DNA from 2 places in the Pseudoalteromonas sp. M8 genome. Region 2 is predicted to be linked to the other one. Evidence: predicted binding sites of a transcription regulator. Region 2 holds the regulator's gene; the other holds the start of a gene.

Region 1 (15,332 bases), 1.1 Mb from region 2:
ATCCTCTTGACCGATTTTCCTCACAATCGCCAAATTAGCGTCCAATCTACCATTTACAACGACTGGTTTGGATATTGGAATCTTGGTGCATCCGATGCCTTCCAATTGACAGAGCTGTATCACGAGAAGGCGATTTACACCGATAGTGTTGGGTCTGGTGAGTTTAAGGTCGGTGGTCAATTGCGCTTTGCTGGCAATGGTAAATCGCTATCGGATGGAGTGCAAACCTTGAACGTTGAAATAACTTTGTCTTACTAAATTATGAATAAATTAATATTAACGCTGCTTTTGTTTTGTTGCTGTAAAGTAAGCGCCAATCTGATGATCACCCCAACACGGGTTGCTTTCGAAGAGCGTCAGAGAATTGAGAGGGTTACAATCATTAATAATGGTGATGTGACCAAATCTTATCGACTTGAATTTCAAGAGAAGCTAGCACTTAAAGAAGGTGGTTATGCCAACTTTGCCGAGCAAAAAATGAACCCTATGGCTGCAAGCCATTTCATTCGTATTTCACCTAGGCAAGTAACACTAGGGCCTGGTGAGCGTCAGGTAATAAAGCTGGCTGTGCGCAGAAAGGCGAATATGGAACAAGGAGAGTATCGCTCACATTTGCTTTTTAGGGAGCTGCCGAATAATAAAGGCAAGCTGCAAGAAGGTATCAATATTGACGTGCTGATGAGCTATAGCATTCCGGTGATGCTACGAGTTGGCGATGCGAACCCGCAAGTACAGCTTGAGGATGTCATTGTAAGCAACGCGAAAAATGGTCGTCAGGCAATTACGGTACTACTTAATCGAACTGGGAAATATAGTAGCTTTGGCGAATTATCCGCTTATTGGCAGGGGAAAAATGACGTTAAACCGGTGCGGATCGGAGTATTAAATAAGTTTGCCGTATATCCAGAGCTTAATCAAAGGAGTGTAGAATTCTCGATAGACCCTGCAATTAAGCTTGGGCCATCAGGCAAGGTCTTAATCAAGTATGTGGGTGATGAGGAGTACACTGACCGCACCTTTGTAGATGATTCGGTATCTTTGTAGTTTAGGGTAAGCGAACGTAATGAGAGCCCCCGCTATTTGGCGCGCGTTACTAATTGGCATACTATGCTATCAACCTGCTATGGCATCGCAGGTTGATACTTTGCAACAGCTATTAGAACGGGTTGAACGAGTAAAAGCAAAACTTGCGATACAGCAAAGTGAGCGGGTGGTCTCTCGGGTTGATGTTGGTACGGAACTGTTTTTATCCGCTTATAAAGGAAATTTATATTTAGGTGAAGTGATCGCGGTGACGTCGGAACAAGGCGTCAATGTGGAACTCTTGAGCTTGTTTTCAGCTTTGGGCTTTGTGGTATCAGAAGATGTATCAGGAACTTTTGATGGCTGGTTCTTCACACCTGAAAACACCTTTAGTCTTAATGCCAAAGCGCATTTAGTTGAGAGCAAAGGGCAGCGAACGCAATTGAGTGATAAGGAGGTTCAGGTTATCAATGGTGAGGTATTTCTCGCCGATTATATCGTTGCGACCTTATTCGATGTGAGCCTGTTTACCGATATACAGGATTTATCTCTTACGGTTAAAAGTAGGCAAATTCTGCCAATAGAAGCACAGCAACAGCGATTAGGAAGAGAAGTTGTCAGGTTTGACCGCAATGCCAGCGCAACATTACCGTGGCGACCAAGTCCTTATCAAAGCATCGGTAAACCAGTGCTGGATGCTCAGATAAATGCGCAGGTGACTGAAGACATTAGTCAGACGTCTTATTCCCTTATTGGTTCGCAAGACATCGCCTATTGGCAAGCTCAGTATTTTATTGCTGGTAGAGAGGGAGATGTGATTAATCGCTCACGATTATCCCTAAACCGTGCTTCTAAAAAAGCCGATGTTTTACCGTTTGGCAACTTTACCAAGGTATCGCTCGGTGATGTACAGAGTGTTCAAGTTGGAGTTGATGCGCTAAATGAAGAAGGGCGAGGAGTGAACTTCAGTAACGCGCCGTTAGATAGCCGCACTAACCGTCAGCGTATTGTCATCTCAGGTCCTGTTCAGGTAGGGTGGGACGTAGAGCTTTATCGAAATGGATTGCTAATAGGGCAAGAAAATAATGTTCAATCTGGGCGCTATGAGTTTGAAAATATTGATTTACTATTTGGTGAAAATACCTTTGAACTGGTGATGTATGGAGGGCAAGGTCAAGTATCAAAAGAAGTGCAGACCTATTATGTTGAACAGAGCACCGTAAACGAAGATGAAGGCTTTTTTGCCGTATCAATTACTGAGACGGGCAAAAGTATACTGGACGACAAGACTGCGGTATCAGGAGCATCAAGCTGGCAAGTAAATGGTCGATTTGACTACGGTCTTACTAAAAATTTTGCGGTGTATGCAGGCTTGCAGCATCGTCAAGGTGTAAAAAATAGTGCCTCAGAACAATACTTTTCTACAGGGTTTAACACCAATATTAATAAACGACTATTACTGGATGTTGACTATAGTAAGAGCGAAGCGAACCAACGTCTCTCTGCAAATACTCGAACCCGTCTATTTGGCCAGCAGGTAGGTGCTAAATTTGAGCTAAAGGAAGATTTAGAACGGGATGAAAATGCGACCGAGATAAAATTAACGGCGGCGGGAGATTGGTCTCTTTTTGATGCCGCTAAAATTTACTATCGTGCTGAATACTTTCAGCTTAATAGAGCTAATATAGACACCACCGAGCAAGCGTCGCTGCTGTTTAGCACGGGGAATTATTGGGGCACTTTCAGTAACCAATTTGTGTGGCAAGCGCAGACAGATCAAGCCAGCGATGTGAGTGGCTACTTGCGCTGGCAGCGAAGGATTTTTGGGATATATAGTCGTTTTACTACTTGGTATGACATAGAACCTGCTAATGAAATTACAGCTGCTGAGCTAGAGTTGAGCAAAGCGCTAAGTCCTGAGCTTGATCTTGGCATTACCTTATACAAAGACTTTGCTGCGGAATACTATAAAACCGAACTTGGATTGAGCTGGAACCATGATAAGTTTCGGTTGTTAACAGACTTGCAATACGATAACGATGATAACTGGCAACTAGGCCTCTCTGGACAAGTAAGTATTGGAGCAGGCGAAACCGTAGATCAGGTTTTTTTAACTGGCAAACGCTTGTCGCAGTTTGGCTCTTTGATGATTCGTGCTTTTATCGACCAAAATAATAACGGCTATCTTGACGATGGGGAGTTACCGCTGAAGGGGGTAACTATAAAAGCATTGCAAAACTTTGCACAAGGTAAAACTGACGACGACGGTGTGGCTCTATTACCCGCAATGGTTAATTACAAACGAACAGATATTATTGTTGACAAAGAAACGATCCCTGAACCCTTTTTAATTCCCGCTAATGATGGCTTTTCATTCACTCCAAGACCCGGTCATATTGAATATGTTGAAATACCATTTGTAAACTCGTCGGAAGTTGAAGGTATTGTTGAAATCAATGAGGGTACTGAGCGCCGACCTGCAGGGTTCACCACCGTAAGTTTACTTGATGAAATGGGTAACGAAGTCGCGCGCACTCAGACGGCATATGACGGCTACTATGTATTTACTGGTTTGAAGCCTGGGACTTACCGTACAGCGATAAGTGATGCGAAAAGGCTCGCGGTAGCCAGTACTCAACAGATAGAAGTGGAGTTAAGTGCAGAGGGAGACTTGCTGCTTGATGTAAATCACGAATTACAACGACAGCGCGCAACCACGCAAGAGTTTGCTGTAGTTGGACGCTTCAAGACATTAACGATATTAAAAGTGTATGCGGCGATTTTGGCTAAGCGTTATCCCGCGTTATTAAGCGGTGGTTTTGGGTATGCGCAACAAGAAGGCGACGCCACTTATTTACTTATATTAAGAGATGACGCCACACAAAATGCGGCAAATATTTGCCAAAATCTACTTCCCTTCAAAGTTTCTTGCACGGTGGAAGCCTTAACTATTTATGAAAGAGAAAACAATGCAATCAATTAAGTGGCATCTCATTATGCTCAGTTTCGTTGCGTTAAGTGGTTGCCAAGCAACTGCGAGCAAGAGTCAACTTGACTCATTACAAATGAAGAAGCAGCTATCTTTACTGGAACAGCAGGTAAGCACCTTACAACAAGAAGTAGAACAGCTCAGAGCGCTAAAACAGCAGGTTGCTAAGTTTGAAGAAGTGCAGGAAGATTTAGATGTTATTGCGATGCAGCTATCAAATTCGCTTGCAAAGCAAAAGCATGCTGAGCTTTTAGCAGAGCAACCCGAGCAAGTGATAGAGCAAAAAACAAAGCCCACCGAGAAACAAGAACAGCCTGTCGAGATAGCTGAATTCGCAATTCAATTGGCCTCTACAACGGAATATACCAAGCTTAGGCAAACCTACGAGCAACTCAAGGATAAGTTACCGCAAGACTTTGCAACAAGCGAAGTGAATATCGAGCAAATAGATATTCAAAATACGAAATATTATCGGCTCAAATTAGGTGCATTTGCAGATAAGGCCTCTGCATACAAAGGTTGCCAGCAACTTAAGCGTGCAGGTTTAAGCTGTTTGGTTAGCCATTACACCAGTCATCGACTTTAAAACTTGGTGCGTATTTTGCATTTTATCCAATAAGTTTATCGTGGGCTTGGTGAAATGAAATATCTAGCACTCATAGTGATTATGTTGTTGGCAGGGTGTACAAACAGCCAACAGGTCGGCAAAAGAGAAGCGACCCAGCAGCAAGAAATCTTACCTGACTTAGATGGATTTGGCGCTCAGTTAGCCGCGGAACTCGGGCAGTATGTACGGCCGTTCAAGCCGAATTCAACGGTTGCTGTGACGAGTTTTTTTAAGGCTAATCAGCTGGATGATACCGTTGCTGGACAAGGTTCAGGCTTGAGCGTGGCCTTGCAAGAATCCCTCATGACCCATTTAAGTCAAATGGGGGCAGATGTCGTGGAATATCGACTCAGAAACGCTTTATCTTTACAAAGTTCTGCCGATAGTATGTTAAGTCGAGAATTGAATGTGCTGAATCAGCGCCAGAAAATTGACCTCGTGGTGGTCGGGACAATCGTAGAAAGTCGAGATACCTATTTGGTCAATGCGCGGCTGGTCGATACGTTACATAATCGAGCCGTCTCAGCCGCATCAATCAGCATTCCAAAAGCTGTTATGTGGGGTACGGAGCGTGTCACAAATCGTGACGGTCAGATTATACGAAGCCAATATTAGTGGAGATGAAAGTAATGAAAAAAGTATTAAGTTTGGTTTTGCCGCTTTCATTGATGGTTGGCTGTGCTCAGAGTAACTTTTTTGCGGTGGATAATGCTCAGGCTGAGCCCGTGCGTAATGGCTTTGAAAAATCTTCGATGTATCAAAGTAATCCAAACGGTATGAAACAATTCACTGTTTCTCAGCAAATGGCTGGTAAAAATGTCACTCACTATGTCCAGTCTATTATGCAAGACATGGTTGCAAACTTGAAACACGTGAATGAGAAAACGCCGGTAGCAGTGACAAGCTTTGTATTTTTAGATAAAGAATTTGATAAAGGTTCCTTGCTGGGTAACCAGTTGGCTGAAAGCTTTATCCATGAGCTTCATGCATTTGGGATCCCTGTTGTGGACTTTAAAACAACAGACTATATCCGGGTGACACCTGAAGGCGATTTCATTTTTAGCCGTGACTTTTTAGAGCTATCTGACGACCATCCTTTTTTGTATGTGCTAGGTGGTACTTTGGTGAATCATCAGGGCGGGGTTATGGTTAATGCCAGAGTGGTTGGGCTTAGAAGTAAAAGTGTCGTGGGTTCTGCTCAAGGCTTTTTACCGCAAAACGTAGTTAACGCCCTACAAGATGGTGCGGCATACGATGGCATTCGTATAGAGCGTGCGAACTAATTCGGAGGCGATGATGAAAAATGTAGTGCTATTCGCGACGACACTTGCATTACTCGGTGGCTGCGAAATGACAAAACAAATGGCTTCCGAACCTACAGAAACGCAGCAATCCGACATGGAAATATTATATGCCATGATGGAAGAGCAAGAGCGTAATGAAGATTCACAAGCCGCGGTATTGCAAGATATTGGCTTCGTTAGCTATCGTCATCGCAAAGAAATTGCTAACTACGCCAATCAAATTGCGTTGGAACTGTCAGATACTGTATTAGGGCAAAAGCCTGAGTCGATAGCGGTAGCCAGTTTTGTCAACTTTAATGAATCATTAAGGGATACAAACCAGCTAGGAAACCAATTGGCTGAGTCCTTAATGCATCAAATGCAAAAGCTGGGTTATCAAGCGTTAGACTTTAAAGCATTGGGGAAAATTGAAGTGACATCCAGTGGCGACTTGACTTTTTCGCGTAAAGCAAGCCGCTTGAAAAACACGCAATCTCCCAGCCATTTGCTCACAGGCACTATGGTTTACCGTCCACGAGGCGTGGAGGTAAATGCAAGATTGTTAGAGTTTAACACCAACTTAGTGATAGCAAGCACGGTGGTGACCATCCCGTATTTTATCCTTGATGATCAGGCAACCGCTGCAAGGTAGTACTTCAAATAGCGGTTTTTAGAAGAAAATACCGTTTAGGTTTTATTAAACGAAGAACTATCCTACTTCTTATTCACACCTCAAGTGAAGTAACTGATAGCGCAGTAGTGGGTCTTAACTGCTGCGTATTCACCTACTGAACCACCTCATTTATTACCGCGAATAAATTGACTATTAATCTTTAAAAGTTCATTAAGATCAGTATACTAAAGTGAAGTCACTGAGATGCAGTACAACAGAGAATCAACAATTCTCGACTTTCATTGGTATTAAGTACCGCAGATCCCGCTAGTGAAGGTCAAAAAAAGCGATCGTTATCTGACTTTAGAGATTGTCCCCATAGTTTAATGGATAAAACAAGGCCCTCCTAAGGCTTAGATGTAGGTTCGATTCCTACTGGGGACGCCATTGGTATCACTTTTGCGTGGAATTACCAAAGTAAATGGGCGGCGGAAGCATGATGTAGAGTGTGTAAAGTCGTCGAAAATCTTGTCTGCGTCATAGGTAGTCTTAACCTTACAGTTCAAACTCATTTTCATTTTCTATTTGAATTTCAACCAAATCATTAATTTGCACATTGTGAAGTGGGCGATTACTGATATTTACCGCAATGGCGTTTTGCGCATTCACCTGGATCACTTGCAGTTTATTAATGGTTTTAATTTGATGCATAAATATTTTACCATCGACATTAGTCAGCGGATTACTATGCGCTACGTTAAGGATCTGGCCATTCTCTAAGCCATGCATGCGGCCCAAATTAATAACGACTTGTTCATCATCGATATGTAGGATTTTGCCGTTGGTTGGTAAGCAGGCCACCGCTGCGTTTAAATCAGTTGCGATTTGTGTCAGCGTGGTTTGGATCTCATCAGCATAATCTGTCTGCCAAAAGCGCTCACTGTACACATCAATTAGTTTGGTTTTCTTAAACGGCCACACGCCTTGAGTGGCATATTGCTTTTGCCACACCCTTTCATGAGAAAGTGCATCAAACAGCGCAAAGTCTACCTTGAAGCTTCTTAAATATTTATCACTTTGCCAAAATGCGAAGTCGCTATTAAGTTTATCGACACCAGCAATATCAGTAATTTGACTCAGTAATACAAATTGGCTGTTCGTATTTGCCGTAATGGTCTCGATTAGCTGTTCATTATAATCAAACCGCTGGCTGAAAAAGCGGTTAACGTCTATGGTCTGTGCGAAATAGGGAACAGGTTCTAAGCTCAACTTTTGTTCAGACATTGTCTGGTATAGGCGCTCGCTCACCGCTTTATTTATGTCAAAAATTTGACCTAGTGTTGCTTGGTGTTTATTTTTTAACTGACTTTGTGTGACTGCAACCTGTTTGTCGTAAGCACTAGTAGGGCACTGAGCACTCTGTGGGGTAATATCGATATGTAATGTCACCTGCCATGAGTCACCAACTTTTGCTTCAGCAATTACGTTGGCACTTTGGATTTCAGCATTTGAGCGGATCTTAAGTTGATCTTGGGTGAGCACACCATCGGTGACGGTTTGCACACTACTCACCGAAGCGCCAGAAAACAGCAAAGCTTGTGTGATGGCGTCATTTACCGCCTTTCTTTTGGCTTTTTGATGGTCGCCATTTTTAACGTCAGCCATGCCGGTAACTTCAAACCATTCAGCATAAGCTGGATGAACCAAGGTGATACACAACAGTGATAGACTGGTCGCGAATTGCTTTTTCATGTTTAAATGCCCAGATCAAAAACTACTCTTCAACTCAGCAATACCTGTGCCAAATTTTGGCAAGGTTCGTGCATAATCACACATTATGAAAGTTAATTTTATTTCTTGCCAATACTCAATGAAACCACAACAACCCTTGCGAGACCAAGATGTTGGGGAAGTGCTTAATTTTGATTGGTATATATTGTAGCGGAGTGGGGTGAAATGCGTATCACTAATTCTATCAGTTCAGTTGTTATGGTTTGTTCGCTAGCAGGGCTCAGCGGCTGTTCAAGCCTCGTTGATAAGCATATTGAATATGAAACAGTGCAACCGGAAACTTTTCCTGTTTTACGGGCTGTGGGGTACGCTCCTTTGAGTGCTCAGCCGGGTAAAACTGCGGGTGAGAAGCAGCTAATGGCCATTAAAGTGTCAAAATTAGAAGCGTATCGTGAATTGGCTGAGCAACTGTATGGCCAGAATTTGACATCCACTATTACGGTAAAAGGAGCGGTTGCGCAAAACGACGGTCTTAAGAGCCAAGTAAATGGACTTGTTCGTGGGGCTAAGGTGCTGAAAAGTTACGCAGTTGGTGATACTTACGCGACGGAGTTAGAGCTTGATATGAAACGCGTTTATGATTTGTATATTACTCAAGTCAAGCCGCAGAAAATTAAGAAGATATCTTATAGCTTTAAGTAAGCACTCATCACATATCGCTTACTTAATGCGTTTCACTTCGATTGTTCTTCAATACTAAAATACGACAGGCGTGGCTACGCCTTTAGGTTACGTACCAATTCACTGTCGCTACTTTTCACGCTGCCATCTTGACCATATGTAATCGAAGTTGGTGCGCCAATTAAGATCCCTTTTAGTTCACGTGTGCTTACATTAGCCTGATGAGCCGTTTTAGCATTGATTTCATTTTTGGTTTGGCACTCACTGAGTAGTGCTCGCACTTTAGCAACGAGCGGGGCTACTTCACTGCTTTCAAAGACGTGAGACTCAGTTTTTGACAATTCATTGTCGAGCTTTTGCAGTTTTGAAATGAGAGTTAGCTTTTCACGAGCGATTTCTTTTAAGTTGTCGCCACGCCGAGACGCGAGCTCGTCAAGCTCACGAGCCAGAAGCTGGGTCATCGCTTCTAGCGTCGAGATTTGTTCTGAAAGTTTGTGGTGGCAGAGCCGAACCAAATCATCCATATATTTCGAACTCAAATGCAGCTATGTTTTTGGCTAGTTTTTCCGCGTCAACTTGATACTTGCCTTCTGCAATCGCTTTTTTCAGTTCTTCGACTTTCTTGTCGTCAAAGCCTGATGACTGCTGCGCTTTTTCGTTGACCGTTTTCAGCTGTTGCGCTTGTGGAGTCAGGCTCACTGAATCCGCAGCTGCTTTCGGTGTAGCTGGTGATTTAACTGACGCACTATTAGCATCATTTCTTTGCAATTCAGCCTTCTGTTGCTTAACATTATTAGCAACGGATGTAGACTGATTCTGACCGTTAACTTGATTAACCATGATTGTAGACCCAATAAAATTATACTCTCAGCCTTGTTATCGGCGTTTAATAGTATTACTTTAGCAAATTTTTTATAAATTCACCTCTACTGTTTCCACTTCTATTACTCTAGCACGTAAGGTTTTGCCAGAGCGAGCGTTTTTAATATTAATAAGTTCACCACGGTTGCCATCTTGCTGCGCTTCTCCTTGAGTTTTGATCACAAGCCCACCTGATTTAGCAATAATCGTCACAGTATCGCCTTTGCAGACCATACAAATATGAGCCTGAGTAAAGGCTTGACCTTCTCTGATATTACGTTTGCTTCTACTGCCTATTAGTATCGACTTATCTTCTATATAGGAAACCCTACGAAAACGTTTCGGCTGATACTCTATTTTCACATCGTCATCCTGAATAACACGGCCTTTTTCTAACATGGTCGCGCTAACTAAAATAGGGAAGAGGTGATCGATACGCACGTGGACGTATTGAGTCCAGCTGAGGGTATCGTTGCATCTAATTTGTACTGTCACTTGAGTGTCAAAAGGCGGAGTCATTGCTGTACTATATTGCAACGGCGATTGACAATCTCTTGCTGGAATTCTTGAATCAAGTGGTATAGCAGTTAGTGATAGCTGGCTGTCGGGATCTTGCTCTACATTTGGTTCAACAAATTCTATTGCGCTTTGTTCTAAAGTTTTGTTGTCATATTGCTGACAATAACCATAGTCAACGCCTATAAAATAAGCGAACAAACAAAAAAACTGAATGTAATGGGTTTTTTTTAACAAACTCATGATGTTTCGACTATGCTTATGGGGTGAAACAAGGTATAAAGATTCTGCTTTAATAACTGCACCTAATCAAGGGTGGTAAACCATATCAGAGTCGAAGCAAAGATCGTTCCGATTAGCGGTTTATACAGTAGGAGATTGAAATGGCAGGTATTTTAGACTCGGTTAACCAACGTACACAGCTGGTTGGACAAAACCGTCTCGAGCTATTACTTTTTCGACTTCAAGGTCGACAGCGCTTCGGCATTAACGTTTTCAAAGTCCGAGAAGTGCTTCAATGTCCAGCATTGACAAGCATGCCCAAGTCAAACCCTTTGATTCGAGGGGTTGCTCATATTCGAGGCCAAACAATATCCGTAATTGACATGTCACTTGCGGTTGGTGGGCCTCCTATTCAAGATATTCGCAATTGTTTTATTGTAATTGCGGAATACAACCGTTCAGTTCAAGGCTTTTTAGTCAGTGCGGTAGAACGCATTGTGAATATGAACTGGGAAAAAATAATGCCCCCGCCATCTGGGGCAGGCCGTTATTCCTATTTGACAGCGGTTACAGAAATTGAAAACGAGCTAGTTGAAATATTAGACGTAGAAAAGATCCTCAATGAAATTTGCCCGATCAACACGGAAGTCAGTGCTGACATTGTCTCTGATGGTGAAATGCAAAAAGATTTAGGCGAACGTATTGTCTTTATCGCTGATGACTCTGCGGTTGCTCGTAATCAGGTCAAACGTGCATTGGAGCCATTAGGTGTTCAGACTGAGCTGGCAAAGAATGGTAAAGAAGCACTTATCAGGCTTCGTGAAATTGCCGAAATGGACTGTCAAAATAATGTCACCGAGCGAGTTGGGCTATTGATTTCTGACGTTGAAATGCCAGAAATGGATGGTTATACGCTAACGGCTGAAATAAAAGCTGATCCAAAATTAGCGCCATTGCATGTGATACTCCATACTTCACTGAGTGGTGTATTTAATCAGGCCATGATTGAGAAGGTTGGCGCTGATGATTTTATTGCTAAGTTTAACCCAGATGAATTAGCTTCAGCGGTTAAAAAATGGGTTCATTGTGATTAAAGCTGGTGGTAGCACTTGGAAAATAAGCATTTAGAGCAAAAAGAGTACGACCAATTTAGAACCTTTTTGGAGCAACAGTGCGGTATTGTACTGGGTGACAATAAATTGTACTTGGTCAAAAGCCGACTCGCTCCTCTGATGGCTCGCTTTGGTGTGGAAACACTATCGTCTTTAGTAGCTAAAACACTCAGTCCCCATGAGCGGCAATTGCGTGCCGCTGTGGTGGATGCGATGACAACGAATGAAACACTTTGGTTTAGGGATACTTATCCGTTCGAGCTAATTAAATCGAAAATCTTACCAGAGTTTAAAGACTTGAGACGTCCAGTTAAGATTTGGTCGGCGGCAAGTTCATCAGGACAAGAGCCATATTCAATTGCGATGTCTGCGAGTGAATATGTGAGTAAAAGCCCAGGCGCGCTGAAAATGGGTGTTCAGATCGTTGGTACAGACATTTCTAACACGATGCTTGATATGTGTAAGAATGCTGAATATGACGCGTTGGCGTTGGCGAGAGGGTTGTCGCCTGAGCGCAGAAAGAAGTTTTTTATGGATAGCGGTAATGGAATGGCTAAGGTAGTTGAACCTATCCGTAAAATGGTCAGCTTTAGACATTTAAACTTGCTAGATTCTTACGCGTTGATGGGTAAGTTTGATGTTATTTTCTGCCGTAACGTCCTGATCTATTTTTCACCTGAAGTGAAAGCCAAAATCATTTCGCAATTTGCTCAGTCGTTAAACCCGAATGGCTATTTGTTTTTAGGGGCGTCGGAATCGATGGCGGGGTTGAGTGACGACTTTAATATGATCCGTTGTAATCCTGGGATTATCTATCAGAAAAAGACTTAATACTCACATATAGCGGCAGGGATAGTCGCTATAGCTAGTATTTGCAATTTGTAACGTAATTCTAATAACTATCTCCTACCTTTTAGCCTCAAATTGCTTCAGCCAAGTTGGCAATTATTCGAATATTTGCTCTTATTTACGTTACCGACTCAACACTGATTTAAGTTTAATTATTCCAAAAATATAGTTTAATTGTATGAAATTTAAGGGATAAATTTAACCTTAAAACTGGCCTAAAGATTGCTTTGTCATACCTGAGTCAATTTTTTGGAGTCAGATAATGGCAATTAGTTTCGATAAAGCGTTGGGTATACATCAGCATACTATGCTGCTTCGCTCACAACGCGCTGAAATTCTAGCAAGCAATATCGCAAACGCAGACACTCCAGGATACAAAGCTAAAGATATCGACTTTGCTAGTGCTTTGAAAGCGGCAAAGACAATGCAAAGAAGCGGCAATGATATGGTTAGAACAGATGCAAAACACCTCAGTGGTGGTACTAAAATGAGTAACTCATCTGAACTATATCGTTCGCCAAATCAAGCAGATACAGGTGATGGTAACTCAGTAGACATACAAGTGGAACGAAATTTGTATGTACAGAATGCATTAGAGTACCAAGCCAGTTTGCAATTTCTTGGTGGTAAGTTCAGTGGCCTTAAGAAGGCACTCGGCGGACAAGGGGCATAATTATGAGTTTATATAACGTTTTCGATATTGCGGGTTCAGGGATGAGTGCACAGAATGTGCGACTAAATACCACCGCAAGTAATATCTCGAACGCAAACTCAGTGAGTTCTAGTCAAGATAATGTTTATCGCGCTAGACACCCTGTATTTGCCGCTGAACTTTCCAAAGCTTCAGCTTCCCAGAGCAATGTCGCGGGATCGTCAGTTGGAGTAAAAGTATTAGGTGTGGTTGAGAGCGATAAGCCGCTTCAAGTTGAATATAACCCAAACCACCCAAGTGCTGACGCAAATGGCTACATTTATAAACCGAATGTGAATGTGGTAGAGGAGATGGCAAACATGATTTCTGCTTCTCGCTCTTACCAAACCAATGTTCAAGTTGCAGATGCTGCAAAGCAAATGCTTAGTAAAACATTGCAACTAGGCCAGCGCTAAATTGGGAGTAACAGCTGATGAGTAATAATGTAAATGCCACTTCTTCAACGGGTGTAGATTCACTCTACTGGGACAGGCAGAAACAGGCCGAGGAGAAAAAGCCCAGAGATGAGCTATCGCAAGAAGATTTCTTCTCGCTGCTTACTCAACAGCTCTCTTTCCAAGATCCAAGTAAGCCTGCGGACAACGATCAAATGATCGCGCAGATGACAAGTTTTACCATGGCCGAGGGGATTTCAAAGTTAAATGAGAACTTTGACTCGTTAGCTGCATCAATGACTTCTAACTCAGCGCTTCAAGCATCAACGCTGATTGGTAAAAAAGCATTACTCGAATCAACGACGTTAGAACATGGTGATGATGCACTTACAAAGGGCTCGGTGATTGTCCAAGAGCCTGTGCAGAATTTATCTGTGGGTATTTATGACGAATCTGGAGCGATTGTTAAGACGCTTGAGTTTGGTGAGCAAAGTGTGGGCGCTGTGCGTTTTGAGTGGGATGGTAAGAATAAAGATGGCGAGATGATGCCCCTGGGGAATACACCATAAAAGCCGAAGGCATGATTGAAGGTGAATATCAGACTTTACCTTCGGCCACATTTAGAAATATTGACAGTGTTAATGTTAATGGTGCTAACGGCATCGTCATTAATACCAAAGAAGGCGCGGTGCGCTTAACTGATATTGCTGAAATAGCATAGTAGTTTTAAAGAATTAACCTTAAGAACTTAGAGGTGAGAGTATGAGTTTCAATATAGCACTGACAGGTATTGCCGCCGCGCAAAAAGACTTGGACGTAACAGCAAATAACATTGCTAACGTGAACACGACGGGTTTTAAAGAATCTCGCGCAGAATTTGCTGATGTTTACGCGTCTTCGGTTTTTAGCTCTGGCAAAACGAAAAATGGTGATGGTGTACAAACTACTATGGTAGCGCAGCAGTTTCACCAAGGGTCATTAAAGTTCACGCAGAACTCGCTAGACTTGGCGATTGAGGGCGAAGGCTATTTTGCCATGTCAAATTCTCTTCAATCACAGGATTTTACGTATTCTCGAGCTGGTGCATTTAAATTAAATAAAGACAACTTTATCGTGAATGCAAAAGGTGACTACTTGCAAGGCTTCCCTGTTGATCCATCAACGGGTGATACAACGTCTTTGAGTCTAAGCACAACATCGCCAATTCAAATTCCAGATGCATCAGGGTCTCCTCGAGCAACATCGCAAATTTATACATCATTTAATCTAGATGCAACGGCGCAGCCACCTACGATTGCATTCGATCCTACGCAAAGTGCATCGTATAACTCAAGAACGGCAATTACGGTATATGACTCACTGGGTGAATCACATACACTGCAGCTATTCTTCAGAAAAACGGCGGATAATGAATGGTCAACTTACGCAACAATGGACGATAAACCTTTTAACCATAATGCGCAGCAAATTGATCCAGCAGCAACACCACCTGTTCCTTATACGCCAGTTAGTGTGTTCCGTTTCGATGCTAGCGGTATTCCATCACAGACGGCTGCCGATCCTTCAGCTACGCCGCTTGTTTTTAACAACAATACTGGCTCGACATTTAACCCCTTAAGTCTTGCTGGACCTCAAGATGCAGTTGACCCAACTATCGGTATGTCAAACTTGTTAGAAAACGGCGCAACCTTCCCGAATGATATTGTTGTTAACTGGCGTGATGAAGCAAACACGGCTCAGAAGTTACCGACACAATATT
Region 2 (15,332 bases):
CTAACCGTTGCTGATGTCATGCATCAAGGGAATGCTATCCCTATGGTCAATAGTCATTGCACAGTTAAAGAAGCTTTATTTGAAATGTCCGCTAAAAGTTTAGGTATGACGGCAATCGTAGATGAAAGCTCGCAATTGCAAGGTATTTTTACCGATGGTGACTTGCGCCGTATTATCGAACAAAAGGTCGATATTCACACCACCCCAATCACGCAAGTGATGACGGCTAAAAGTACGACGGCACGCGCCGATATGCTCGCAGCTGAGGTACTCAATATTATGGAAACCAAACGGATTAACGGCTTGATTGTGGTGAACGAAAACAACATTCCAGTTGGCGCCTTGAATACGCAAGATTTACTTAGAGCGGGGGTGCTGTAATGCAATTTGAAGATTTATATCAGACGATTTCAACTGAAGCTTGGGAAAAAGCAAAACAAATCAAATTATTAATTTGCGATATTGATGGCGTATTCTCAGATGGCCGTATATACCTTGGTAACAATGGTGAAGAACTGAAAGCATTTAATACCAAAGACGGGTTTGGTATTAAGGCCTTGATTGATAGTGGTATCGAAGTCGCCGTTATCACAGGTAGACATTCACAAATAGTTCAGCAACGCATGACTAGTTTAAATGTAACTTATATTTACCAAGGTCAAGAAAACAAGTTAGTGGCATATGATGAACTGAAGACTAAGCTCAACCTTAATGATGACGAAATTGCATATATTGGTGATGATGGCCCAGATCTACCCGTAATGGAACGAGTTGGTTTTGCCGTTGCCGTCAATGATGCACATCCTCTTGTTAAACATATCGCCCATTACACGACCTTGATGCCAGGTGGCTTTGGTGCCGTGAGAGAACTAACTGATCTTCTAATGCTCAGCCAAAATCACTTATTGACTTCCAAAGGATCAAGTACATGACCGTATTGCGTGTCATCTTACTCATTGTTTTCGCTTCTTTAATGGTATGGATGTGGTCGCCCATGTTTAATCCATCAGAGGCGGATCCAGCAAAAGAAGATGAACCGTTAGCTAAACCCGATTATGTTGCAACCACGCTTCAGCAAACGACCTATAGTGAAAATGGCTTATTAAACTATCAGGTAACTGCTGATAAGATGGAGTTGTATCAAGATCTTGGCTTTAGTCACTTTGAAAAGCCCATTTTCACCTTATATAACGGTGAACAGAATTGGCAAATAAGCGCATTAGAAGCAACCCTATACGAAAACAACACCTTGATATTAGAGGGCAATGTGTTGGCAAAGAATTTAACGCCTAACGCCATGATCACGGATATCAATGCCGATAATGTAAGAGTTGAAATTAAGCAAAAATTGATGAAGTCGGAACACCCTGTCGTTATCAACGGTCCTAGTCTTAGGATCACAGGTAAAGGACTGCATGCGGATCTACAAAAGCAAGTGATCGAACTCATCAACCACACAAAGACAATTTATTATGACCAGTAAAATCATTAACAAACTAGTTTTCATCGGCTTGCTTGCAAGTTCTACTCTAGCAATTGCTGCAGAACAAAATGAAGTCATTATTGATGCTGGCCGTCAGCAAGCTCAACTGCAAAGCAACATCGGTATTTTTGAACAGAATGTTGTTATTATTCATGGCAACAGAAAGATAAATGCCGATCGCCTAGAGGTCCACCGTCGCGCGGAACTTGGCATTAACAAGCAACTGCTTGTGGCAACTGGCAGCCCTGCCACTTTTAGCGAACGTCAACCCGATGGCAACTTGCTAGAAGCCAAAGCAAATGAAATCCGTTACGACGTAGCGAAGGGAACCCTAGTGATTTCTGGTGATGCTGAAATCAATCAAACTGGGCAAAAAATCAATGCTCAAGTCATCACCTATGACATTGAAAAGCAATTGATCAGCGCTGAGCGCTCAGACCAAGAAGACTCTCGAGTAAGAACCATCCTTGTTCCTGTTGATGACAAAAAAGACGCTAAAGAGAAAAAAGCGCAGGAAGAAGGTAACAATTAATGAGCGAGCTCAAAGCAACTGGTCTAGCAAAGAGTTATAAAGGTCGTCAGGTCGTCAAAAATGTTGGTTTAAGTGTTCAGGCTGGCAGTATTGTAGGCTTATTAGGACCAAATGGTGCAGGTAAAACCACTACGTTCTACATGATTGTAGGGTTAGTACCAAGCGACAAAGGCTATATTCAGATTGATGACGAAGATATCACTTTGTTACCGATGCACAGCCGTGCACGACTTGGTATTGGCTATCTACCGCAAGAGTCTTCAATCTTTAGAAAACTCACGGTCTATCAAAATTTGATGGCGATTTTAGAAACTCGAAAAGACTTATCTAAAGTTGAAAGAGAAGCTGAACTAAACGAGTTACTGGATGAGTTTAATATTCAACACATTCGCGACTCACAGGGCATGGCATTGTCGGGAGGCGAAAGAAGACGAGTCGAAATTGCTCGCGCTTTAGCCGCAAACCCTAAGTTTATCCTGTTAGATGAACCTTTTGCTGGTGTTGATCCTATTTCGGTGTTAGATATAAAGACAATCATAGAGCACCTAAAAAACCGTGGTATCGGTGTGCTTATCACCGATCATAACGTTAGAGAAACACTGGACGTATGTGAAAAGGCCTACATCGTTTCACATGGTGAGTTAATCGCTGCAGGCACGCCAGAACATGTTTTGGCAGATCAAACCGTAAGAGATGTCTACCTAGGCGAACAATTCAAGCTATAGTTAAGACGTAGTATTAATAACTGTTAAAAAGGATTGTTAGAGATACATGAGGCAATCATTACAGCTGCGCATGGGGCAGCAACTTACAATGACTCCGCAACTGCAACAAGCCATTCGCTTGCTGCAGCTTAGTACATTGGATCTGCAACAAGAAATACAAGAAGCATTAGACAGCAATCCATTGTTGGAAGTGGAAGAAGGTGATAATACTGACGGCGAAAACGCTGACCAACACAGCCAAGAAAAGAGCCGTGCTGACGACAATCAAGATTCAGCCGATGAAACGCAGGTTAGTGACTATGAGATAGACTCAGATACCGCCATGAGCAAAGACACTGTGAGCGATGACCTTGCCATGGATGTCACTTGGGACGAGTATATGAGTGCAGCGCCTGCTGCAAGCTCAGGTCCACTTCCCGATGACGATAATGTTTATCAAGGGGAAACCTCTGAATCTCTCCACGATTATCTCATGTGGCAACTCGAACTGACACCATTTAGTCCAACAGATAGAGCTATTGCGATTGCGATTATTGAAGCGGTCGACCTGTCAGGCATTCTAACACTGTCTTGCGAAGACATTTTAGAAAGCATTAATGACGAGAATAGCGAAGAGCCTATTGAGCTAGATGAAGTCGAAGCCGTACTCAAACGCATTCAGCTTTTTGACCCTGTCGGTATCGCAGCGCGTAGTTTACAAGAATGCTTATGCATTCAGCTCAACCAATTCGCCCCAGATACCCCATGGATTGCCGAAACAAAAATGATCCTGACAGAGCATATCGACTTGCTTGCCAGCCGTGACTATCGAACTTTGGCTAAGAAAACGCGCCTTAAAGAAGCCGATCTCAAAGAGGTCATGACGTTAATACATAGCCTTAACCCAAAGCCTGCGGCAAGCATTATTCATGAAGAGCCTGAATATGTGATCCCTGACGTATCGGTGAAAAAAGTAAAAGGTCGTTGGGTCGTAGAGCTAAATCCTGATGCTATGCCTAAAATAAGAGTAAATGACCATTACGCTGCGATGTCTAGAACGGCGAAATCCAGTACGGATAGTCAGTTTATTCGCTCACATTTACAAGAAGCAAAGTGGTTTATTAAAAGCTTAGAAAGCCGAAATGATACTTTATTAAAAGTTACCAATTGCATTGTGCAACAACAACAGGCATTCTTTGAACATGGCCCCGAAGCAATGCGCCCTATGGTGCTAAATGATGTTGCTGAAATGGTTGAGATGCATGAGTCCACAATTTCCCGTGTGACAACACAAAAATACATGCATACACCTCGGGGAATATTTGAGCTGAAGTATTTCTTCTCTAGCCATGTAAGTACGGAAAATGGAGGTGAGTGCTCTTCTACAGCAATTAGAGCACTTATCAAAAAGCTGATAGCTGCAGAGAATACCGCGAAGCCATTGAGTGACAGCAAAATTGCAGATATCTTAGCTGAGCAAGGAATTAAGGTAGCGAGACGTACGATTGCAAAATATCGTGAATCCCTAGCCATTCCACCGTCAAATCAGCGTAAAAGCTTGATATAAGACGTAAAACCCAAGAAGGAAAAATGCTTATGCAACTAAATCTAACTGGTCGCCATGTAGAAATTACTGACTCATTAAGAGACTATGTCACCAACAAGTTTGCGAAGCTAGAAAGGCACTTTGATCATATCAATAATGTGCATGTGATCCTTGATGTCGAGAAACTAGTACAAAAAGCAGAAGCAACATTACACGTAAACGGCGGCGAGCTATTTGCATCAACAGAGCATCAAGATATGTATGCCGCAATTGATGGCCTTATCGACAAGCTAGATCGTCAAGTTATTAAACACAAAGAGAAGCTCACTCGACACTAAGATGAAATTAAGTGAATTAGTGAACAAGGACTGCAGTAAAGCTGCGGTCCTTTTTAATAGCAAAAAACGTATTTTAGAATACATCAGCGAACTGGCTCATAGCCAAATTCCAAATACCAGTCAGCATGCTATCTTGGACGCCTTAATGGCGCGAGAGAAATTAGGCAGCACAGGGATCGGTAAAGGCATTGCCATTCCCCATGGTCGACTTGAAGGTTTGGATAAAATCCTTGCAATGGTGCTTGTCAGCGAGCAAGGGATCCAGTTTGAAGCCATAGATAAGCAGCCTGTCGATATTTTTGTCGCGTTCATCGTACCTGAAGGTGATAATCAACAACACCTGAAGACCTTAGCGGCGATTGCTGATACACTCAAAGACAAGTCTTTTTGCAAAATGCTTAGGCAAGCAAAAAGTGATGATGAGTTATATGCAGTGATCCAAGGTGAACTTGATGAGTGATGAAGAAAAAGGACTCGAGCTTATCATTATCAGTGGCCGCTCAGGCTCTGGTAAATCTGTAGCGCTTCGAGTATTGGAAGACTTAGGCTACTATTGTGTGGATAACATTCCAGTCAATTTGCTACCGTCTTTAGTCCGCAGTGTTTCGGACAATTATAATAAAATTGCAGTCAGTATTGATGTTAGAAACTTACCTAAAGAACAGGACGAGTTTAATGACATTCTTGAATACTTACCAGGCTTTGCCAAACCTACCCTGTTTTATTTAGACAGTGACGATCAAACCCTGATAAAGCGCTTCTCAGAAACACGACGTTTGCACCCTCTTTCACTGCATAATCTTCCATTAGATGTTGCGATAAAGAAAGAACGGGAATTGTTAGACGTGCTGATCACTCGCGCCGATTTTCTCATTGATACTACAGGCCTGAGCGTTCATCAACTTGCAGAAGATATCCGCGAAAAAATCTTAGGTAAAAAAGACAAACAACTCATTATTACCTTTGAATCTTTCGGCTTTAAACACGGCATCCCAAAACAAGCGGATTACGTTTTTGATGCGCGCTTTTTACCCAACCCACATTGGGAGCCTGAGCTTAAGCCGCTAACTGGCTTAGATCAGCCAGTCAAAGACTATTTGTCGAGTCACAGCATCGTGCAAAAGTTTACTTGGCAGATCCAAACCTTCGTACAAACTTGGTTACCACACTTAGAGCGTAACAATCGCAGTTATCTAACGATCGCAATAGGATGTACAGGTGGGCAACATCGCTCGGTATACTTAGCGCAAACCATTGGTGAACGTTTTGCTAAAACCCATCCCAACGTCAAAATTCGTCACCGAGAGCAAGAGGGTTAAATGTTAGAAGATACGTTTTTAATCCAAAACAAACTCGGCCTGCACGCTCGAGCAGCGACGGTTCTTGCGCAATTAGCAACCCAATTTGATGCCGAAGTGACCTTATATCAAGGAGACAAAAGTGCTGCTGCTGACAGCGTACTAGCGCTGTTGTTACTTGAAAGCAGCCAAGGGAAAGAAGTCCGAGTGGTTTGTGAAGGTCCTGATGCTCAGTATGCACTAGACGCCATTGGCGGACTGATAGAAAATAAGTTTAATGAATCCGAGTAATCGTCAGTAAAACAATAAGGCCTGATTCATTTACTCCCTGCTAATCTCCCCCTCCTCCGTAACCAAAGTGGTCTAATAAGTCTCTCATAATTAAGCGTAAACCTTGGTAGTTCCTAATAAACTGAGTTACACTGTAATACCAATTTAGGTTTCTTTCGTGCAGTAAAGCGAGTTGCCGGAAAATCCTACTTTATCGTTGCGTACACCTTTAACGTGTATTAACGATAGCAACCCACCAGCAGAAACAACACGAATAAAATTCAAATTAAGAAATTGATTTCTGCGATAAAATAAATGAATAGGGTTAACTTAATCACGTTAGCCACCATTAATATCAAAAAGGATGCCTATGCCTGAAGTATTTGAACAAGACTACACACTGGAACAACTCCAAAAGGTAACTAACGCCTTAAACAGTGGTCAGTTTGTTCAAGTTAGGCGTATGCTCGCAGAAACAGCACCTTGTGACACTGCACTGCTTTTAGAATCATCCCCTCATAAAGTTCGCTCTATGCTGTGGCAGCTTGTTGACCCAGATATCCAAGGGGATGTCTTAGAGGAACTGTCAGAGGACGTAAGACTTGGGATCATCGCCCAGATGGAGCCGGAGCTAATTGCCGCCGCTACAGAAGACATGGACGACGATGACCTTGGTGATGTCCTAAGAAGCCTGCCTGATACCGTCTACCAAGACGTTATCGGTGCGATGGATAGCCAAGATAGAGAACGTGCGACACAAGCTTTGTCCTACAAGGAACACTCTGCCGGTGCGCTAATGAGCACCGACACGGTCACTATTCGACCCGATGTTACCTTAGAAGTTGTATTTAGATATCTACGCCTTAAAGGCGAATTGCCAGACGGCACAGATGAGCTATATGTTGTCGATAAAGACAACTGTTTCTTGGGTGCCTTACCAGTCAATACCTTATTAACTAAGTCTCCTGACAGTATGGTTCGAGATTTGATGGATGAAGATAAGGAAACGATCCCTATCTCCATGGATGAGTCTGAAGTGGCGCAGCTTTTTGAGCGTCATAACTGGATCTCAGCTCCCGTCGTTGACGATAACGCCCATTTACTTGGTCGTGTCACCATTGATGACGTTGTTGACGTCATCCGTGAAGATGCCGAGCACAGTTTGTTAAGTATGGCAGGTCTTGAAGATGAAGAAGACACCTTTGCGCCAGTTCTAAAAAGTAGCCAGCGCCGCTCTATTTGGCTTGGGATTAACCTTTTAACCGCCTTGATGGCAGCGTTTGTCGCAAGCTTCTTCGAAGGTACCCTGGATATTTTACCTATTCTCGCGGTGTTAAATGGCATAGTACCAAGTATGGGTGGCGTTGCCGGTAGCCAAACGCTAACCCTAGTTATACGTGGTATTGCCCTTGGTCATATTAACCAAACTAACCAAAAGTTTTTAATGGGTAAAGAGCTGGCGATCGGCGCCTTAAACGGCGTGCTTTGGTCTGTCTTGATCGCTGGAGTTATTGCTATATGGCAGTGGGATTTTACACTCGGTGCTGTAATTGCCTTCGCAATGTTTATGAACTTAGTCGCAGCGGGTATCGCGGGTGCCAGTATTCCAATTATGTTAAAGAAAATGAATATCGATCCAGCGCTAGCTGGTAGTGTGGTACTAACAACTGTTACTGATATCGTAGGGATCTTTGCATTCCTTGGCACCGCAACTTGGTTATTAGTGTAGCAGTAACAGTGTCGAAACGGCGGGAAATGCTGGTTAAAACCAGCATTTCTTGAGCTGAGAGAGGGAGTTATTCGCCCGCTATTTGCATATTATTGAGTAGTATAGAGCCGGTTTGTACTGCGCCTCGGCATTCAATATCAGCGCCAACGCCTTCAATCCCCATAAACATACCTTTTAAATTACCAGCGATAGTAATTTCACTTACAGGATATTGAAGTTCTCCATTTTCGACCCAAAAACCAGCAGCCCCCCTAGAGTAATCACCAGTTACCGTATTAACACCTTGCCCCATAAGTTCAGTGACTAACAAACCAGTGCCCATCGACGCAAGTAGGCTGGTTAAATCGTCGTGTGTTGGCTTTACTAACCAGTTATGGATCCCACCTGCGTGACCTGTCGCTTGCATATTCATTCTACGTGCAGCATAGCTTGCCAATAAGTAAGTATTGAGCACGCCATCTGTGATAATTTCACGGTCGATGGTTTTTACACCTTCGCTATCGAAAGGACTAGAAGCAAGCCCTCTTAATAAATGTGGCTTCTCTTCAATGTTAACGCTGTGATTAAAAATTTGTGTGTCTAAAGAATCCAACAAGAAGCTAGACTTACGATATAGCGCGCCGCCACCAATACCTGACACTAAGTGCCCAAATAAGCTGTTAGCAATATCCGCTCGAAAAATAACAGGCACTTTGCGCGTTGACACCTTACGACTGCCTAATTTTGCAAGCGTTGATTGTGCCGCCTCTAAACCGACTTCTTCAGGGGATTTTAGCTCCGTGTGCACGCGAGATAACGCATATGCAGAGTCCCGTTGCATTTGCTCACCCTCTTTACCAATCACCATGGTGCTCAGGCTGTGTCTGGTACGTGGGAACCCTGCAATTAAGCCATGACTATTGCCATATACACGGATCCCTTGGTGGCTCGATAAGCTCGCGCCATCAGAATTCACGATTCGAGGATCGAATGCTAACGCAGCTTTTTCAGCAGCAATACATTGCTCAATGGCTTCATCGGGAGAAACTTGCCAAGGATGGAAAAGATCTAAATCTGCTGGAGACATCTCTAGCAAGGCTTTATCCGCCACACCATTACAGGGATCATCCGAGGTAAATCGAGCAATATCTACGGCTTTTTCAACCACTGAGCGCAGGGCTTCAGGACTCAGATCCGCGGTTGATGCTGAGCCTTTATGATTTCCCACATAAACGCTGATACTAAGACCACCATCTTGATTAAACTCAATGGTTTCAACCTCTCCCATTCGTGTACTTACAGACAGACCAGAGGTGCTAGACATCGCCGCTTCTGCCGAGGTTGCACCTAGTTTTTTAGCATGCGCTAACACATCGGCAACTGCATTTTTCACATCATCAATTTGATTATATATAGGGTGTTGTTGAGGTTGAGTCATAGATACCTTATCCGCTCGCTCGTCTAACTAAAACATATTAGTTAATATGCTATCACAGCTACTAACTATTGTAGTGATCAATTGTGGTATACTCTAATGTTAGAGACTTTAATATTTACTAGTATAGACAAGACCGATGGCTAAACACGAGCAAACGACCGAAGAAGAGATTATTTACGTTTCAAAAAGCGAGCTTAAGCGCGAAGCGCTTGAGTTGCATGAACTAGGCTGCGAAATTGCAGGGCTTGGCAAGAAGCAGCGTGAGAAGTTACCTCTAACGGACGAGCTTAAAGAGGCCATGACTGTTGCGGATAGGATCCGTGCTAAAACAGATGCTTACCGTCGTCATATGAACTACATTGCCAAGACATTGCGTAGTACTCCAAATATCGAAGATATTCAGGCTGCGATGGATTTGATGCTAAATAAGAACAATAAAGCAGACGTATTGCTGAATAAGATTGAGCTTATTCGCGATGAAGTGATTGCCAAAGGAGATAGCAAGATTAATGAGCTATTGGATAAGTATCCTGAACTTGAGCGTCAAAAAATGCGCCAGATGGCGCGCCAAGCAAGTAAAGAAGTAAAAGCTGAGAAGCCAGGCAAAGCCTACAAAGAGCTGTTCCAGTATTTAAAAGAAGCGATTATGCCGTAACGCAGTGTTGTGGCTCTGATACAACATAAAAAGGCGCTGATGCGCCTTTTTACTTATGATTAGGGCCTGTTTACCTTTCAAGTTTGTTTTTGCAGGTAGTATTACGCTGTGCCACCGACAGTAATTTCGTCAATCTTCAAACTCGGTTGACCGACTCCCACAGGGACGCTTTGACCATCTTTACCACATACCCCAACGCCTCTATCAAGCGCAAGGTCATTACCTACCATAGAGACCTTTTTCATCACCTCTGGGCCATTGCCAATAAGCGTTGCGCCTTTAATGGGTTGGGTTATCTTACCATTCTCAATTAAGTAGGCTTCAGACGCTGAGAATACAAATTTACCGGAGGTAATATCCACTTGACCACCGCCAAAGTTACTAGCAAAAATGCCTTTATCTACGCTACGAATGATCTCTTCTTGACTGTGCTCACCCGCAAGCATGTAGGTATTTGTCATTCTCGGCATCGGCAAATGGGCATAAGACTCACGACGCGCATTACCTGTAGGCGCCACGCCCATTAAGCTCGCGTTTTGCTTATCTTGCATATAGCCTTTCAAAATACCATTTTCAATCAGTACGTTGTATGCCGCTGGCGTACCTTCATCGTCCACATTCAAAGAGCCGCGACGGTCGGCTATTGTGCCATCATCCACCACAGTACAAAGACTCGAAGCGACTTGTTCACCTATTTTGCCACTGAATGCAGAGGCACCTTTACGGTTAAAATCACCTTCTAGGCCATGTCCAACAGCTTCGTGTAACAAAACGCCCGGCCAACCAGAACCGAGCACCACAGGCATCGCACCTGCTGGTGCATCAATGGCTTCAAGATTCACGCGTGCTTGGCGCACAGCTTCTTTGGCAAACTGCATCCATCTCGGTGCACCGTCTACTAACTCTTTAAAGTAACCATAATCTAAACGCGCACCACCACCGGCACTACCACGCTCTCTGCGACCATTTTTCTCAAGGAGTACCGAACAATTTAAACGTATTAACGGGCGAATGTCGGTTGCAAATGTACCGTCGCTTGCGGCAATTAACACTTCTTCATATACCGCAGACAGCGAACTGACCACTTGCTGCGCCTCAGGCGCTAAATCGCGAATGCACTGTTCAAGCTCTCTAAGTAAAGCCACTTTATCCGCATCACTCATGCTGGTAATTGGCTGTGCTGGTTGAAATTGAATGGGTACTTTTACATCGCTAAATACTTGAACTTTACTGCTTTCGCCAGCTTGCGCAATGCTACGCGCAGCTTCTGCTGCTTTGGTTAACGCTTCAATATTGATGGCATCAGAATAACTAAAGCCAGTCTTCTCACCACTCACTGCACGCACACCAACACCACGTTCGATGTTGTAGCTGCCGTCTTTGACTATGCCGTCTTCCAGCACCCAAGTTTCGTGGTAGCTTGATTGAAAATACAGATCGGCATAATTTACTTTGTGCTGATGAATATACTCGAGAGTCTGTGATAATTGCTCACGTGTCAGCTGGCTATTGGTCAGTAAATTCTGCTCTACATTACTCATAAAAACTCACTTTTAAATCGGTTATGATCCGCAACCGGCATTTTTTGCCGGATCGAATCAAGAAACGCACTATCTAGCTGCTGTGAAATAGGTTCTAAATTCGCACCAGAGTCAATTAAGACTTCACCCCAAGGCGATACAATTAAACTGTGACCATAGGTTTCTCGGCCATTTTCATGACAACCAACTTGCGCGGCTGCAACTACATAGCATTGGTTTTCTATCGCCCTCGCCTGTAATAATGGCTGCCAGTGTGCCTTACCCGTTGCACAGGTAAAAGCACTCGGGACTAAAAATAGCTCAGCTCCCTTCGCTCTCATCATTTGGAACAAACCTGGAAAGCGCAGATCATAACACACGCTTAATCCAATTCTGCCAAATGGACTATCCACTACCACGACATCCTGTCCACGCTCTGTTCGCTCAGACTCTCGGTATTGTTTAGTTTTGTCACTCACATCGGCGTCAAACAGATGGATCTTATTATAGCGTGCTACGATTTCGCCACTCGAATCAAATAAGTAACTCGCAGCCAGATATTTATCGCTCTGGCTTGGTATCGCGATGGTACCTGCCGCCAACCAAATGTTATGTTGTTGACAAAGCGCTGAGAGCTCTTGGAGCAGTGCTTCGTTATGCTGCGCATATTCCCAAGCCTGTTGCGCATTGTCGCAAAACGCCAGCCAAGTTTCAGGTAAACACACTAAGGTTGGCTCTTCCACCACTAACTTAACCAGCTGACTTTTAAGGTAATCTATATTTGTTTGGGGTGCTTTAGCCGAGCACATTGGCAATGCAATCACCTTAGCCATTACCACTTTCCTTATTTTGCGACACAAGAGGTTGCTCACTATGCTTAAGTGTAGCACTTGGATGTGATTCTGAATTCATTGCTGGTGCTTCTTTACTGATATTCTCATCAGCTCCATCTGGCATAGCTTCTTCACTAAGAGGCACAACCGGTTTGGGTAACTCAATTTCTTTACTCTTACGATCAACCTCGGTAACCACCGGCTCTTGCATCGTTCCGGTGATTTTAAAATTAATCTCAGAGATCACTCGCGCCGAGTGGATAACCTTATCTAATGCCAGTGCAGCTAACCCCGTCACAGGGTTCACCGCCCATGCCATAATCACAGGTAAGCTCGACGTGACTTGTGGTGCGACGGCTAAATCATAATTAATTTCGTGAGTATTGAGATCGGCATAGCCACGTATCGTTAGATCCGCAGGCACGCCATCGAGCTTTGAATCTTCAGTGATCGCAATACCATTCGTTAGTTGTACCGAACCACTCATACTGTTATAGAAAAAACCTTTAGAAAACACATCCCTAAAGTCCAAGCGTAACTTTCTGATCAAAGAGTCCAAACTCAGCAATGAAAAGACACGTGCTCCTTTGTCGCTTATTTCTGCCAAGTGGCCCTCTCCTAAGCGCCAAGTCAACTCGCCTCCTAGGCTAGGTAAATCCATTTCGTATGGCGCGCCTTGCCAATTGAGGACAAAATCTATGTTGGCGCGGGAGTCTTTAATTGTCGAAGTAATATCAAACTCATCCGTTAGTTCACCAAAGTCATTGCTGTTTAACGCGCCACTTAGCGTCGTTTTACCTTGCTCAAACCGGCCACTGGCATTGAGTTTATGATCTTTTTTGTCAATCACTAACTCTGAAATATTGAGTCTATTACCATCCCCAAACAACGACATATTGACCTGATCTAACTGATATTCATCAACTTTACAGTCACCGCACACAAATTCGGTTGCAGGTAAGCTCAACAACCAATCTAATGAGTGAACGTCTTTTTCCACTGTCTCTTGCGCTTGCGGCTCCGACTTAGGTAAATTTAGACGTAAATAATCACTATTAATGTGAATAGGCCGGCTTGAGTTTGACGCTGGAATAGCCACTTGTGAGCGCATTTCTTTACTATTGATTTTAAGCTGCATCGCGCCGTCAATCGCGGCCATAGTAAAGTCAACATCATGGAAAGGGATCTCAGAGAATGTTACTTTTGAGAAAGAACCATTTACCTGATTCAGTGCTGGTAGAAATGCAGGGTCGGAACCTGAATTTGGCGCTTTGATAATGCGGTTGATCAGTGGTAACCAAGGCAACAGCTCGACTTCTTGTTGTTTGATTGTGATATCAAAACCGGATGCATTTAAGCCTTCATCTTTACTGCCAATTATCAGGTGTGCATTACGCATCGCACCGGATCCATTTTCAACGATGCCATTAAAATACAATTGATTATCTAGGCTTGCCGTAACAAGATTCGAAATATCATCCCCTAATACTGTGCCGCTTAGCAGTTTAGCTTGATCAGCAGGTTTGCCGAATTGATCGGGTAAGTGACTCGCGATCCCCCGTAAATCACTAGCAAATTTGGCTTTATAGTTAAACCCAGCTTCGGCAAAATTAAGGATAAGCTCAGTGCTCAGCACGCTATTGCCTTCAAAGTAGCCGTCAATAATTCCATTTGCGTGCGGTTGCAGTTGCTCAACCCCAGCTTCAAGACTGACCTTGGTCGTGACTTGATAATTTTGCTTATCTCCGCTCCCTGATAAGTCCAACGACAGGGGCATGTCCAGCCACTTAGCGGTCAAATTATTCACTTTGATAGTGTCATCATCGAAGCTAACCACACCTTTCACTTGCTGTAATTGCATGCCAGGCTTTGCCAAAAAAACAGGATTGTTGTCTAGGTAGATGTCACCTTTAGCATGTACGGCACCTGATTTCAGGTCGACGACCAATTGCACATCCCCTTTTGCATCATCTTTACCTTGAACAATATCTAATATATTCGCGAGTGGATCTGCGAGCGGCGTTGCCGCAAAGAAAGGCTGTAGCGTGCTCGCTTCTGTGGAGTGACTAATATCAACAGTCAGCACATCAGCGTGATTTAGATCCGCAATACTCACAATGACACCCTCATCAATACTTTGATTAACAAGTTCTCCACGGTGTGCGTAGATATCCATTCTTTCGTTTTCGAAGTGTAGTGTGACATCCCCTGAAGTAACGCTAGGCCAATCCGGTGCAAAACCAAAAGTAATATCATTCAAACGTGATTTAACTTCAAACTGACCTTGCTTATCAGCGAATGGAAATTGTGAAAGCGCCCCACTCAGTAAGACTTGAGTCTGCAAGTGCTGACCACCTTGGATCCCTGCTTCTAAATAGTCAACTAAGCTTTTACGCATAATACTGACAGGAAAGTACTGTGAAGCGATTTCACCACGCCCACCGAGTAGCTCCGCATATAAATCAAGCCGAGGGTCATCTGATAACTGCAAGGAAAATTCTGTAGCTAACGCTACGTCTTGATTACTAAGCCAAAAGTTGGGACTGGAAACTTGCCAGCCTTGTGCTTGTTGATTGCGAATATAGACATCACCACTGAGCTGCTGGAGCTTAATATTATCTTTGAAGGTCTCTTTGGATAGTAATTCAGTTTGTTCAGCACTTAAATTGAGCCTAACTTGCTCATCAGTCGCACTCACCTCTAATCTGGTACCATAAATTCCCGGGATCCCATGAAATGGCTCAAAAGCTATCTCTTCAATAACTCCCCATGCCGCAAAAGCGTTATTAGTACCAAGACTGAATTTCGCTGCGCTCAGTTGACCATTGGGATTCATGCCATACAGCAAATCTCGTCCAGGGAATTTAGCAAGTTGTGCTAACTCAGCTAAAAAGTTGGCGTTAATATCCTTTAACCAAAAGGTCTTGTTATCTTTATGCCATTTCGCTTCAAATAAAATAGGAGCAAGCGCTTCTAGATTGCGACTAAACTGGATACCACTACTTTG

Evidence for each region. The regulator sigma-54, encoded in region 2, starts transcription at its own class of promoters, with help from an activator protein. The targets are predictions, from matches to a motif close to GTTGGCACGNNNNTNGNNT.
Region 1: a site for sigma-54 is predicted at 8,303-8,321, ahead of GSF13_RS11560 (flagellar assembly protein T N-terminal domain-containing protein). Genes of this name have one in related genera too.

What each region holds. Positions count from the first base shown of each region.
Region 1 covers NZ_CP047240.1:1,536,360-1,551,691, forward strand. The annotation lists gene GSF13_RS11520 (DUF4402 domain-containing protein) at 1-258, shown strand, start outside; gene GSF13_RS11525 (fimbria/pilus periplasmic chaperone) at 322-1,044, shown strand; gene GSF13_RS11530 (hypothetical protein) at 1,064-4,006, shown strand; gene GSF13_RS11535 (SPOR domain-containing protein) at 3,993-4,598, shown strand; gene GSF13_RS11540 (FlgO family outer membrane protein) at 4,680-5,234, shown strand; gene GSF13_RS11545 (FlgO family outer membrane protein) at 5,249-5,902, shown strand; gene GSF13_RS11550 (FlgO family outer membrane protein) at 5,913-6,554, shown strand; tRNA gene GSF13_RS11555 (tRNA-Arg) at 6,888-6,962, shown strand; gene GSF13_RS11560 (flagellar assembly protein T N-terminal domain-containing protein) at 7,071-8,267, opposite strand; gene GSF13_RS11565 (LPP20 family lipoprotein) at 8,472-8,948, shown strand; gene GSF13_RS11570 (flagellar protein FlgN) at 9,023-9,451, opposite strand; gene flgM (flagellar biosynthesis anti-sigma factor FlgM) at 9,444-9,767, opposite strand; gene flgA (flagellar basal body P-ring formation chaperone FlgA) at 9,840-10,547, opposite strand; gene GSF13_RS11585 (chemotaxis protein CheV) at 10,688-11,620, shown strand; gene GSF13_RS11590 (protein-glutamate O-methyltransferase CheR) at 11,636-12,469, shown strand; gene flgB (flagellar basal body rod protein FlgB) at 12,750-13,160, shown strand; gene flgC (flagellar basal body rod protein FlgC) at 13,163-13,594, shown strand; partial or broken gene GSF13_RS11605 (flagellar hook assembly protein FlgD) at 13,612-14,294, shown strand; gene flgE (flagellar hook protein FlgE) at 14,336-15,332, shown strand, end outside.
Region 2 covers NZ_CP047240.1:408,579-423,910, reverse strand. The annotation lists gene GSF13_RS07015 (KpsF/GutQ family sugar-phosphate isomerase) at 1-381, shown strand, start outside; gene kdsC (3-deoxy-manno-octulosonate-8-phosphatase KdsC) at 381-932, shown strand; gene lptC (LPS export ABC transporter periplasmic protein LptC) at 929-1,483, shown strand; gene lptA (lipopolysaccharide transport periplasmic protein LptA) at 1,473-2,015, shown strand; gene lptB (LPS export ABC transporter ATP-binding protein) at 2,015-2,740, shown strand; gene GSF13_RS06990 (RNA polymerase factor sigma-54) at 2,787-4,286, shown strand; gene hpf (ribosome hibernation promoting factor) at 4,316-4,603, shown strand; gene ptsN (PTS IIA-like nitrogen regulatory protein PtsN) at 4,605-5,063, shown strand; gene rapZ (RNase adapter RapZ) at 5,056-5,922, shown strand; gene GSF13_RS06970 (HPr family phosphocarrier protein) at 5,923-6,192, shown strand; gene mgtE (magnesium transporter) at 6,542-7,900, shown strand; gene pmbA (metalloprotease PmbA) at 7,968-9,317, opposite strand; gene yjgA (ribosome biogenesis factor YjgA) at 9,454-9,972, shown strand; gene tldD (metalloprotease TldD) at 10,074-11,513, opposite strand; gene GSF13_RS06945 (carbon-nitrogen hydrolase family protein) at 11,510-12,325, opposite strand; gene GSF13_RS06940 (YhdP family protein) at 12,318-15,332, opposite strand, start outside.